Regions from separate parts of the Lelliottia sp. EB106-05-01-XG201 genome, predicted to be linked through region 1. Evidence: predicted binding sites of a transcription regulator. Region 1 holds the regulator's gene; each other region holds the start of a gene.
The links. Region 1 encodes CRP, which controls carbon source genes, mostly activating them, when cyclic AMP is high. Its sites were predicted from a motif close to ATGTGANNNNNNTCACAT; they were not measured.
Positions count from the first base shown of each region.

Region 2: a site for CRP is predicted at 1,957-1,974, ahead of hpt (hypoxanthine phosphoribosyltransferase). Genes of this name have one in related genera too.
Region 3: a site for CRP is predicted at 1,604-1,621, ahead of cdd (cytidine deaminase). Genes of this name have one in related genera too.

Region 1 covers NZ_JBYTDV010000001.1:4,325,597-4,329,803, reverse strand. The annotation lists gene AC3WS9_RS20315 (YccS/YhfK family putative transporter) at 1-1,911, opposite strand, end outside; gene crp (cAMP-activated global transcriptional regulator CRP) at 1,970-2,602, opposite strand; gene AC3WS9_RS20305 (OsmC family protein) at 2,909-3,313, shown strand; gene AC3WS9_RS20300 (phosphoribulokinase) at 3,400-4,207, opposite strand, start outside.
Region 2 covers NZ_JBYTDV010000001.1:3,834,949-3,839,155, reverse strand. The annotation lists gene AC3WS9_RS17955 (glucose/quinate/shikimate family membrane-bound PQQ-dependent dehydrogenase) at 1-1,897, opposite strand, end outside; gene hpt (hypoxanthine phosphoribosyltransferase) at 2,102-2,638, shown strand; gene can (carbonate dehydratase) at 2,745-3,407, opposite strand; gene AC3WS9_RS17940 (ABC transporter ATP-binding protein) at 3,515-4,207, shown strand, end outside.
Region 3 covers NZ_JBYTDV010000001.1:1,594,895-1,599,101, forward strand. The annotation lists gene sanA (outer membrane permeability protein SanA) at 1-532, opposite strand, end outside; gene cdd (cytidine deaminase) at 662-1,546, opposite strand; gene AC3WS9_RS07440 (CidB/LrgB family autolysis modulator) at 1,675-2,370, opposite strand; gene AC3WS9_RS07445 (CidA/LrgA family protein) at 2,367-2,765, opposite strand; gene AC3WS9_RS07450 (hypothetical protein) at 2,982-3,248, shown strand; gene dusC (tRNA dihydrouridine(16) synthase DusC) at 3,321-4,207, shown strand, end outside.

The sequences.
Region 1 (4,207 bases):
CGAATCCCCCGATTCTCCCGGCGCGTCGTACTCCAGACGCTGTTGACAGCGCTGCAATGCAATTTCACACGACTGCAAATACCGCTGCGCCAGATCTGGCGTCAACATGGTGTGCTCGCGCGCCAGCGTGGTCATGGCGTTGATATGCTCGACGATAAACTGGCTGTGCGTCACCCACAGCTTCATATCCGCCAGATAGTGCGAGTTAAAGCCCGGCTCCTGCATCGCCTGGTTCAGCGAGTTAAACAGGGCGTTGTGCGCCTGGTTGACCTTCATGCGCTGATAGGCCAGCGGCGAGGCTTTGGGATCGTCGCTCAGTATCAAACGAATCGCCTGCTGATCGGCTTCGAGCGCATCGTGGGCGTTCTGGCGTAACAAGCCGCTTTGCCATTGCGGCCACAGCCAGACCATGCCGCCGAAGGCGATCAAACAGCCAATAAGCGTATCCACCAGCCGCGCGACAATGTACTGCTCGCCGTTCAGGGTCAGGAGTTGCAGGGTATATACCGCCGTCACCGTAAACCCGACCATCGCCCAGCCGTAGTTTTTACGGATGATCAGATAGCCCACGAGCGTAATCACCAGCATTCCCGCCAGGGTGTAGCCGTCGGGAACGTGGAAGTGCAGCGTCACCCCGGCAATCACTAACCCGGCAAAAGTCCCGAGCGCCCGGTGAAGAATGCGCACTCGCGTGGCGCCATAGCCGTTCTGGGTGACAAACAGCACGGTCATGAGGATCCAGTAGGGCTTCGGTAAGTGCAGCGCGACACCCATCAGGCTCGCCACGCTGAGCATGACGCTGATGCGCGCGGCGTTGCGCAGGGCGGAGGATTTCAGCGACAGATAGCTTTTCAGCGCAGGCAGCAGCGGCAGACGTTTTTGCTTATCGGCCATCAGGTCGCGGGAGTAGAGCGGGCGCTGGGTGCGCAGCACGCGCGCGATGCGGCTAAAGTGCCATGCGCAGAACTGCCCGACCGGGTTATCCGGATGCTGGCGCGCGATTTTCTCCAGCGCTCCCAGCTGTTTATCCATGGTAAAGCGCGTCGGGTAGCGATGATACAGAATATCGTCCGCCAGCACGCGCAGGCGAGCCGCGACCGTCTGGGCGTTCCAGCGGATCACCGCCTCGGCGTGGCTGCGCTCCACCAGCTTTTGCACCTCCTGCGGGTGATGCAGGCTGACGGAGATATGCTCCTGCAGATCCAGCCCGACCTGGAAGACGCGCAGCAGGCGTTTGTATTCATGATTTTTATTGGCCGCCAGCATGTGCAGCTGCTGATAACACTGGCTGATGAGATCGACCACTTTTTGCTGGCGCGACAGCAGCGGCGGCAGGGACTTTTCCGGGTCCGTGTGCTGCGTCAGCAGGGTGTATTTGGCTTCGCAATATTCGGCGAGCTGGACGTAGAGCAGGCTCAGGGATTCGCGCAGCGGTTGCTCTCGCCACATCCAGAACCAGAACCAGTTAAACAGCCCGTACCACAGCGTGCCGGCGGCATAGATCAGCAGCGGCTCCCAGACGGGCATATTTCCGGCGAGACTCAGCGTGAAAATGGCGGCAATGAGCGATGCGGGCAGCAGGCGGGCGTGAAGCGCGCTGATCTCCGCCGTGACGCCCAGCGTCATCGCCAGCACGGTCAGAATGAGCGGCAGCGGGATATCGCGCGCCAGCAGCAGCTGCACGGCGAGGCTACATCCGGCAAACAGGCAGCCGCCGATAATCAGACGTTTGAAAAAGCGTTTGTGGGGAGTATCGAGACCGGCAATGTTGCAGCAGGCGGGGACGAGAGAAAACAGCAGCCCCTGTTGCAGATGGCCCAGGATCAAACCAACGGCCACGGGAAGACATAACACCAGAGTTTGACGTAGTGCGTAGTTAACTTCCGGGTGATAAATCAGCCTGCGCCACATAGTCGTCAGAGACAAAAACGGCGTGACATCTTGCGATGGCACGCCGGATTTTGCGGAATTAACGGGTCCCGTAGACCACGATAGTTTTACCGTGAGCGGAGATCAGGTTTTGATCTTCCAGCATTTTCAGGATACGACCTACGGTTTCGCGAGAACAGCCCACGATCTGACCAATTTCCTGACGGGTAATTTTAATTTGCATACCGTCCGGGTGGGTCATGGCGTCAGGTTGTTTCGCCAGGTTCAGCAGCGTCTGCGCGATGCGACCGGTGACGTCCAGGAAGGCGAGGTTGCCCACTTTCTCGGAAGTGACCTGCAGGCGGCGAGCCATCTGCGAAGAAAGGCGCATCAGGATGTCCGGGTTCACCTGGATCAGCTGACGGAATTTCTTGTAGGAGATCTCAGCGACTTCACACGCGGTTTTCGCACGCACCCAGGCGCTACGTTCCTGGCCTTCTTCAAACAGGCCCAGTTCACCGATGAAATCGCCCTGGTTCAGATAAGAAAGGATCATCTCTTTCCCTTCTTCATCTTTGATCAGCACTGCCACCGAGCCTTTGACGATGTAATACAACGTTTCCGCTTTTTCACCCTGGTGAATCAGCGTGCTCTTCGATGGGTACTTATGAATGTGGCAATGAGACAAGAACCATTCGAGAGTCGGGTCTGTTTGCGGTTTGCCAAGCACCATGCGCTGTTATCCTCTGTTATAAGCTGTCTCAGAGTCAAAATCGCATCCTGACTCTGGGGTTGCAATCGAATTCTTACCCGTACCTGGGAAGTGGCTGTCGCACTGTTCGCAGCCAGTAAAGTTTGATGTCCTCTGCATACATGTGTAACGTCAATGTATTACTGTAGCATCGAGACTGTTTTAGCATAGCTTTAGCCGCGTGTCTCCTGGTGTCTCGCTTCAGCATGATGCAGGTCGCCTTCCGTTGCGAGAATTGTAACGCACGCGTAATCTGTTCATAAAAATGCAACTTCGGAGTTAATAAAAATGCAAGCGCGTGTGAAATGGGTTGAAGGTTTAACGTTCCTTGGCGAATCCGCTTCAGGGCACCAGATTTTGATGGACGGTAACTCCGGAGATAAAGCGCCAAGCCCGATGGAAGTGGTGCTGATGGCGGCTGGCGGGTGCAGCGCAATTGACGTGGTGTCGATTCTGCAAAAAGGCCGTCACGATGTGACCGACTGCGAAGTGAAGCTGACCTCAGAGCGTCGCGAAGAAGCGCCGCGTCTGTTTACGCATATCAATCTGCATTTTATTGTCACCGGTAAAGAGCTGAAAGATGCCGCGGTGTCCCGCGCGGTGGATTTGTCTGCGGAGAAGTACTGCTCTGTGGCGCTGATGCTGGAAAAAGCGGTGAAGATTACCCATTCGTATGAAGTGATTGACGCTTAATTCGTTGGCGGGTGGCGCTTCGCTAACCCGCCCTACGTTCGTGCTTTTGTAGGCCGGATAAGCGCAGCGCCATCCGGCATCAAACCTCAGGCGATCTTCTTGCCTTCCATCAACCGCTGCACCAGCGGCATCATGATCAACTCCATCGCCAGCCCCATCTTCCCGCCCGGCACCACCAGCGTATTGATATGCGAAATGAATGAGCCCTGCAGCATCGCCAGCAGCCACGGGTAATCGATGCCTTCCAGGTTACGGAAATGGATCACCACAAAGCTTTCATCTAGCGAAGGAATGGTTTTCGCCGCAAACGGGTTAGAGGTGTCGACTGTCGGAACGCGCTGGAAGTTGATGTGGGTGCGGGAAAACTGCGGCGTCAGGAAGTTAATGTAATCCTCCATCGAACGCACCACCGAATCCATCACCGCTTCGCGCGAATGGCCGCGCTCGCTCATGTCGCGGGTCAGCTTTTGAATCCACTCCAGATTGACAATCGGCACCACGCCGACCAGCAGATCCACGTGGCGCGCCACGTCATGCTGCGGCGTCACCACGCCGCCGTGCAATCCTTCGTAAAACAGCACGTCAGTCGGCTCCGGCAGGGGCTGCCACGGAGTAAATGTGCCTGGTACCTGATTCCAGGGTACCGCTTCGTCGTAGGTGTGCAGGTACTTGCGCGACTGGCCTTTGCCCGTGTGGCCGTAGTCCTGAAAGGTTTGTTCCAGCAGGCCAAAGTCGTTGGCGTCTGGCCCGAAGTAGCTGATGTGCTTGCCTAAATCGCGGGCTTTGCGGATAGCCATGTCCATTTCAGGACGGGTGAAGCGATGAAAGCTATCGCCCTCCACCTCGGCCGCGCGCAGGTTGAGCTGCGCGAAGATCTTGCGAAAAGCGAGGCTG
Region 2 (4,207 bases), 490 kb from region 1:
TCGCGTCTTTCGGCTGCTCCATCGGATTACCCGGACCGCGTGGGATCAGCTTCGAGACAAATGGCAGCGCCATCGGGTTAGCAATCGCCACCTGACGGTTTGGATCGACGGAAATACCGCCCCATTCGAACATCCCCAGGTTACCCGGGAAGACCAGCGTGCCCTGCTCAGAAGGCGGGGTGAAGATGCCTTCATAGCGCAGCTGATGGAACATCACCCGGCACACCAGCTGGTCGAACATGGTGGCGCCCCACATGTCCGCGCCGGTCAGATCTTTCTTCGGACGGAAGCTCAGGTCAGAGAATGGCTGCGTTTTAGAAACATAGTCGCCTTTCGCCGCACCCTGCGGGACCGGTTTTTCCGGAGCCGGAACCACCAGTTTGCCGTTAGTACGATCCAGCACGAAGATGTTGCCGGTTTTTGCCGGAGCGTAAATCACCGGAACCGTTTTACCGTCGACGGTAATGTCGGCCAGCGTCGGCTGAGACGGCATATCCATATCCCACAGATCGTGGTGAACGGTTTGATAGCTCCAGGCCAGTTTCCCGGTCGTGGCGTTCAGCGCCACAATCGCGCTGGCGTAACGCTCCTGCTCTGGCGTGCGGTTTCCGCCCCAGATATCTGGCGTGGTCACGCCCATCGGGAGATAGACCAGATCCAGCTTCGCGTCATACGCGGCCGGTGCCCAGGAGTTCGGGGAGTTGAAGGTAAAGGTATGTTCATCCGACGGGATCGCGTTTGGATCTTTCGCGCCCGGATCGAAGGCCCACAGCAGTTTCCCGGTATTCACGTCGAAACCACGAATCACGCCAGAGGTTTCACGGGTAGAGAAGTTATCCGTGACCGACCCGGCGATGACGATGGTTTTATCGGTGATGATAGGCGGAGACGTCGGCTCATACAGGCCCGGCGTGGTATCCGGCATGTTGGTCTGCAGGTTGAGGATACCTTTGTTGGCAAAGGTTTCGCACAGCTTACCGGTTTCGGCGTTGATGGCAAACAGACGGCCATCGTTCACCGGCAGAATGATACGGCGAGGGCAGTCTGCCACCACTTCCGGAGAGGCCGTTTCCGCGCGCGCTTCGTGGTAAGAGACACCGCGACAGGTCACGTGCTGGAACGAGGTATTGGTGTTCAGCTGCGGATCAAAGTGCCACTTCTCCTTGCCCGTCGCTGCATCCAGCGCGAACAGACGCTGGTGAGCGGTACACAGGTAGAGCATGTCGCCCACTTTGATCGGCGTGACTTCGTTGGTCAGTTCACCCGGATCGTTCGGCTGCTTCAGATCGCCGGTACGGAAGGTCCAGGCCTCTTTCAGGTTTTTCACGTTGTCGGCGTTGATCTGCTTCAGCGGCGAGTAGCGTTGACCTTCCTGATTGCGGCCATACGCCGGCCAGTCACCGTCCGCCACCTGAGAGATTGCGGCGGCAGGGGTGGAATCGGCGCTCAGGGTGCCTTTCACTTCCTGCGGATCGTTAAATCCGGCCCAGGTCAGAATGCCAGCAGTAATCAGCAGGACAACGACCAGCCCAGCGACGGCACCGTTAGAAGGCACCACCAGGCGACGCCAGACGAACGGCAGGATCAGCCAGACACCAAAGAAGACGAGGATGTCGCTACGCGGCGTGAGCGCCCAGAAGTCGAAGCCGACCTCCCAGACACCCCAGACCATCGTCGCGAGCAGTAATGCTGCGTAAAGCCACAGCGCGGAACGTTTACGACGTAACAGCAGGATAGTCACGCCAACCATGACCAGGCCCGCAATTGGGTAGTACCAGGAGCCGCCTAACGCGACCAGCCATACGCCACCGGCTAACAGATACAGCGCGCAGAAAGCGGCAAATGCGGCTGTTAAGGTTACCAGTAGACGCGGCTGTGGAGATTTTGTTTCAGCCATAGAAAAGTACTCTGTAGTTTGTTAATTATTTGATAGCAATTAATTATAGGTATTAACAAGTGTGATCGGAATCACAAAATGAGCTTTTTGTAACTCATGCGCCAGGCCAATCCATTTGCTGGTATACTGCTGAACTTGTGAATCATTGCCGGACGTATCAGCATCCGCAGTGATAGATTGGTTTTAAATCATACGGTTAGTAATATGAAACATACTGTTGAAGTGATGATCCCGGAAGCGGAGATCAAAGCGCGTATCGCCGAACTGGGTCGTCAAATCACCGAACGTTATCAGGACAGCGGCAGCGATATGGTGCTGGTGGGTCTGCTGCGCGGCTCATTCATGTTCATGGCAGACCTGTGCCGTGAAGTTCAGGTGTCCCATGAAGTGGATTTCATGACCGCCTCCAGCTACGGCAGCGGGATGTCGACCACCCGTGATGTGAAAATCCTGAAAGACCTGGACGAAGACATTCGCGGCAAGGACGTGTTAATCGTAGAAGACATTATCGATTCCGGTAACACCCTTTCTAAAGTGCGCGAGATCCTGAGCCTGCGCGGACCAAAATCCCTGGCGATTTGTACCCTGCTGGATAAACCGACGCGTCGCGAAGTGGACGTCCCGGTTGAATTTGTCGGTTTCTCAATCCCGGACGAGTTCGTGGTGGGTTACGGCATTGATTATGCACAGCGCTATCGCCATCTGCCGTATGTCGGAAAAGTGGTATTGCTGGACGAGTAATCTCAGCGGTATTGCCCGGTGGCGCTGCGCTTACCGGGCCTACAAAAGCGTGAACGGTGAATCGTAGGCCGGGTAAGGCGAAGCCGCCACCCGGCTTTTTTGCAGGTTACTTGTGGTTAACGTGCTTGAGTTTGAGGTTGGCAATCCCGGAACGATAGCGCTGCTCCAGGGTTTCGCGGTTGGTGGCGGTCACTTCCAGGTTACGCAGCAACCCGTCGTGAATTCCGTACGCCCAGCCGTGAACCGAGACTTTCTGCCCGCGCTTCCACGCCGACTGCATGATGGTCGAATGGCCCAGGTTATAAACCTGCTCCATCACGTTCAGCTCGCAAAGGGTATCGAGGCGGCGCTCCTGCGGCATTTCGCCCAGCAGTGAGCTATGTTTGAACCAGATATCGCGAATGTGCAGCAGCCAGTTATCGATCAACCCCAGTTCCGGGTTCTCGACCGCCGCCTGCACGCCACCGCAGCCGTAGTGGCCGCAAATAATAATGTGCTCCACTTCCAGCACGTCCACCGCGTACTGCACGACGGAAAGGCAATTGAGATCGGTGTGAATGACCAGGTTTGCGACGTTACGGTGAACGAACAGCTCACCTGAATCAAGACCTGTCAGGCGTTCCGCCGGGACGCGGCTGTCAGAGCAGCCAATCCACAAAAAGCGTGGGTTCTGCGCTTTAGCCAGCTTCTCAAAAAATCCCGGGTCCTCTTCTATCAGCATTTTTGACCATAGTGCATTGTTGCTGATGAGTGTATCTATGTCATTCATAGAGGTTAACGACCTGTAACCGAGTAATAGCGTTGCGCTAATATAGGGTAACTCGACTTTTATTGAAACCACACAACGTGTGTCAGAACTATAGGTAAGTTTAATTCATGACAATCGCACTTGAGCTCAAGCAGCTTAAAAAAGTCTATTCCGGCGGCGTTCAGGCGCTGCGTGGAATCGATCTGCAGGTCGAAGCGGGGGATTTCTACGCGCTGCTGGGGCCGAATGGCGCAGGGAAATCCACCACCATCGGCATCATCAGTTCTCTGGTGAACAAAACGTCCGGCAGCGTCGCGGTGTTTGGTTATGACCTCGAAAAAGACGTGGTGAACGCCAAACGTCAGCTGGGGCTGGTGCCGCAGGAATTTAACTTCAACCCGTTTGAAACCGTGCAGCAGATTGTGGTTAACCAGGCGGGTTACTACGGCGTGGAGCGTCAGGACGCCATTGCGCGCAGCGAAAAGTACCTCAAACAGCTCGATCTGTGGGAAAAACGCGGCGAACGTGCGCGGATGCTCTCCGGCGGGATGAAGCGTCGTCTGATGATCGCCCGTGCTCTGATGCACGAGCCAAAGCTGTTGATCCTCGATGAGCCGACGGCGGGGGTCGATATCGAACTGCGCCGCTCGATGTGGGGTTTCCTGAAGGATCTCAACGACAAAGGCACGACCATTATTCTGACCACCCACTATCTGGAAGAGGCGGAAATGCTGTGCCGCAATATCGGTATCATTCAGCGCGGCGAGCTGGTGGAAAACACCTCGATGAAAAACCTACTCTCCAAGCTGAAATCCGAAACC
Region 3 (4,207 bases), 2.7 Mb from region 1:
CGCTCCACATGTCTTTCGGAGAAGGCACCGCATAGCACTGGGCCTGAATGCCCATATGCAGCGCGATAAACAGCGCTCGCTCGCAGTGGAAGCGCTGAGTGATGATGATAAAATCGTTAGTATCGAAGACCTTACGTGTGCGGACGATGGAATCCAGGGTGCGGAACCCGGCGTAGTCGAGCACGATATCTGCCGGATCGACGCCTGCGGCAATCAAATCTTTGCGCATGGTCATCGGCTCGTTATAGCTCTGCAGGGCGTTATCCCCGCTCAGCAGCAGGTAATTAACCTTGCCGCTATTGTAGGCGTTCAGCGCGCCCTGAATGCGGTAGCGGTAATACTGGTTAATCACGCCGGTGCGATAATATTTGGCGGTGCCCAGCACCACGCCGACCTGCCGATAAGGCAAATCCTGCAGATCGTCAAAGATATAGGGGGCGGTTTTCCAGCTCATCCAGCGGTCGAGGCCGAGCACCGTCAACAGCAGAATGCCGACCAGGACAAACAGGCTGTAAAACACGCGCTTTAACATGAAGATGGCTCGTTCCGTGGAGGGAAATTTTACTCAGGCTACTTTACCCGCCTGGTAAGCGCAAGAAACAGCGGTTTGATTGGGGGGATTTTCATCAGCAGGGCGGGCATTTCTGCCCGCACAGGAGAATCAGGACAGAAGCTGACGGTCGATACTGGTGCAGCCGAGCGCTTTCAGCGTCGCGGCGGTGGCGTCCCACTGGATCAGCGGCGCATCGGCAATTTCAGCCAGAATCGCGCGCTGGATATCCGGATAGTCGTAGCCGTTCAGGCTCAGCAGGTTCAGTGCGCCTTGCAGCGGAGGCAGCGTCGGGTTGAAGGCAGCGTTTTCCGCATAGCTCCCGGAGAAAATTTTGCCATCACGCAGTTCCAGCGCCACGCCGCTCGGCGATTTGCTGTACGGGGTGTGGCTTTTGTTCGCCGCCTTGATGGCCGCTTGCGCCAGCTCATCGCCGGTCAGGGCGTAGCCGTGATCCTGGTCGTCCATCAGCAGGGTTTTGATATCCAGATCTTTCGGACCAAAGGCGTCCGGCAGGTAGTCACCCAGCGTATGCGGCTCGCGACCCGGCAGGTTGATGCGCAGCTCCAGCCCGCTATTCAGCTCATTCATGAACTGGCGGCAGTGACCGCAAGGGGTGTAGTTCACGGTGATGGCCTGCAGCGCTTTTTCACCGCGCAGCCAGGCATGGCTGATGGCGCTTTGCTCCGCGTGGACGGTCTGTTGCATGGTCGCACCCAGGAACTCCATGTTCCCGCCGAAATACCAGGTCCCGCTCACGCCGCGCGCAATAGCGCCAACGTTGAAATGGGAGAGATCGGCTCTGGCGCAGGCGGCAGCCAGCGGCAGCAGTGCGAAAGCCAGCGCGTCTTCGTCCAGTCCCGTTGCCTGTTTAAGCGTCGTGACCTGCTCCGCAGTCAGCAGGGCGGGGAAGTGCGTATCCGCCAGAACCGGAGCCAGGGCTGATTGCAAATTCTCTGCGAGCTGGGCAAAAGCAGTTTGAAAACGTGGGTGCATGGCAATGCCTCATAAAGGTTAATGGATCGGTAGTGTACGGAGCCGATAGCGCTTTATATGTGATCCACTTCTCATTATGTATGCAACTTATGAAAACAAAATGAAATTTGCGCGACGCATCGCAAATTTTAGCCCACCACCGCCAGAATTATCGGGAACAGGAACGGGGCAATCAGCGAGGTCATGATCCCGCAAATCACCAGCGCCAGCGAGCTGAACGCGCCTTCCTGATAGTCCAGCTCGGCGCAGCGTGCCGTGCCCAGGGCGTGCGAGGCCGTCCCCATCGCCAGTCCGCGGGCGGCTTTGGTGCGGATACGCATTAAATTTAGCAGGGTATGACCGAATACCGCGCCCAAAATACCGACAAAAATAACGCACATCGCGCTGATCGCCGGGATCCCGCCGATACTGCCGCCCACGGCCATCGCAATCGGTGTGGTCACGGATTTCGGCAGAATAGAGGCGGCGATTTGCGGCGATGCGCCCATCAGCAGGGCAACCGACGTGCCCGTCACCATGGCGACGACGCTGCCGATCAGGCAAATGGTGATGATCGACTTCCAGCGCGCGCGGATCTGGTGCAGCTGTTCATACAGCGGGAAGGCCAGCGCCACCACGGCGGGCTGCAGCAAATCGTTGAGAATTTTGCTGCCCGCGAAATAGCGCTCGTACGGAATCCCCGTCAGCAGCAGGAAGGGAATAATCACTACCATCGCCACCAGCAGCGGGTTGAGCAGCGGCATCTTGAAACGCGCGGCAAGTTTTCGTGCGGCGAAAAATACCACTAAGGTCAGCGGCAGCGACCACCAGATATTGGCCATCATTTTTGACTTCCTTTCTGCCCAACCACTTTGCGTTCGCCATGCACCAGATGCGAACTCCAGCTCACTACCAGGAACACCACCAGCGTACTCACGGCACAGGAAACCAGGATCGGACCGTACTGGGCTTTAAGCAGATCGTAATATTGCATCACCCCGACGCCGATCGGCACAAACAGCAGCGCCATATAGCGGATTAGCACGAAGCAGCCAGGATTGACCCATTTGGCGGGCAGAATTTGCAGCGCCAGCAGTAAAAACAGAATCAGCATGCCGATAATGCTGCCGGGAATAGTGATAGGCAGCAGAGATGAAATAAAAATCCCTGCGTACAGGCAGGCATAAATCAGCACGAACGCGCGCAGGTACTGCCAGATGATATTGAGAGTTTTGCTCATGGTGATAGTCCTTGGGGGAACGCATTCATCATACAATTAAACATAGAAACGTGCTACGGATCACAACATGAATTTTGAGCATACCAGACATTCCCTTTTGGAACGTCGGGCGTTTCCATAGGATTCATTGTAAAAGCCTGTCAAAACAGTGTAGTTGCGGTGACTATTTTTGAAGCAGTGATATGATAAATCCACTCTTATGGACAGGGGCTTTGTATGTCAAATTTCATCTTTTTCAGGAAAGGTACACAGATTTCGACAGTCAGGAAAGGCGATACGGATGCCGCATCGCACCTGAAACAGCAGGGCTATGAGCAGGAGTTTGAAGAGATCGAAGCGGCGGATGCCTCAAGCGCGCTGGCGCGTTACCACGATATTAAAAAAGAAGAAGAGCTGAATTTATACGCTTTCGCGACGGGCCCGATTTTTACGGTACTGATTGTGGTCGTTGCCGCAGCGGTGGGCTACCTGGTGATGAGATAGACCTGCGTTAAGATCTTTGCAGGCCACCAGAGAGCGGCTACTATAGCGCCTCTTTTTTCACAGGGTCTACGAATGCGTGTTTTACTGGCACCGATGGAAGGTGTGCTCGACTCCTTAGTGCGCGAGTTGCTGACGGAAGTGAACGATTACGATCTCTGCGTCACCGAGTTTTTGCGGGTGGTCGATATGCTGTTGCCAGTAAAGTCGTTCTATCGACTCTGCCCGGAGCTGCATCGCCAGAGCCGGACCACCTCCGGCACCCTGGTGCGTCTGCAACTGCTGGGGCAATACCCGGAATGGCTGGCGGAGAACGCGGCCCGCGCCGTGGAGCTCGGCTCTTACGGCGTCGATCTTAACTGCGGCTGCCCGTCGAAAATGGTCAACGGCAGCGGCGGTGGTGCGACCTTACTAAAAGATCCTGAGCTGATTTATCGCGGTGCCAAAGCGATGCGCGAAGCGGTGCCCGCGCATCTGCCGGTGACGGTGAAAGTTCGTCTGGGCTGGGACAACGGCGACAGACAGTTTGAAATTGCCGATGCGGTGCAGCAGGCCGGGGCGACGGAGCTTGTCGTTCATGGTCGTACCAAAGATGACGGCTACAAAGCAGACCGAATTAACTGGCAGGCGATCGGGGAAATCCGCAAGCGTCTGTCGATACCGGTGATCGCCAACGGTGAAATCTGGGACTATGAAAGCGCGCAGGCCTGTCTGAAAGAGACGGGCTGTGATTCGGTGATGATCGGTCGCGGCGCGCTGAATATCCCCAACCTCAGTCGGGTGGTGAAGTACAACGAACCGCGCATGCCGTGGCCGGATGTGGTCACATTGCTGCAAAAATATTCGCGTCTGGAAAAGCAGGGCGACACCGGGTTGTATCACGTGGCGCGCATTAAGCAGTGGCTGAGTTACTTACGCAAAGAATATTCTGAGGCGCTGGGATTGTTTCAGGAGATTCGTAC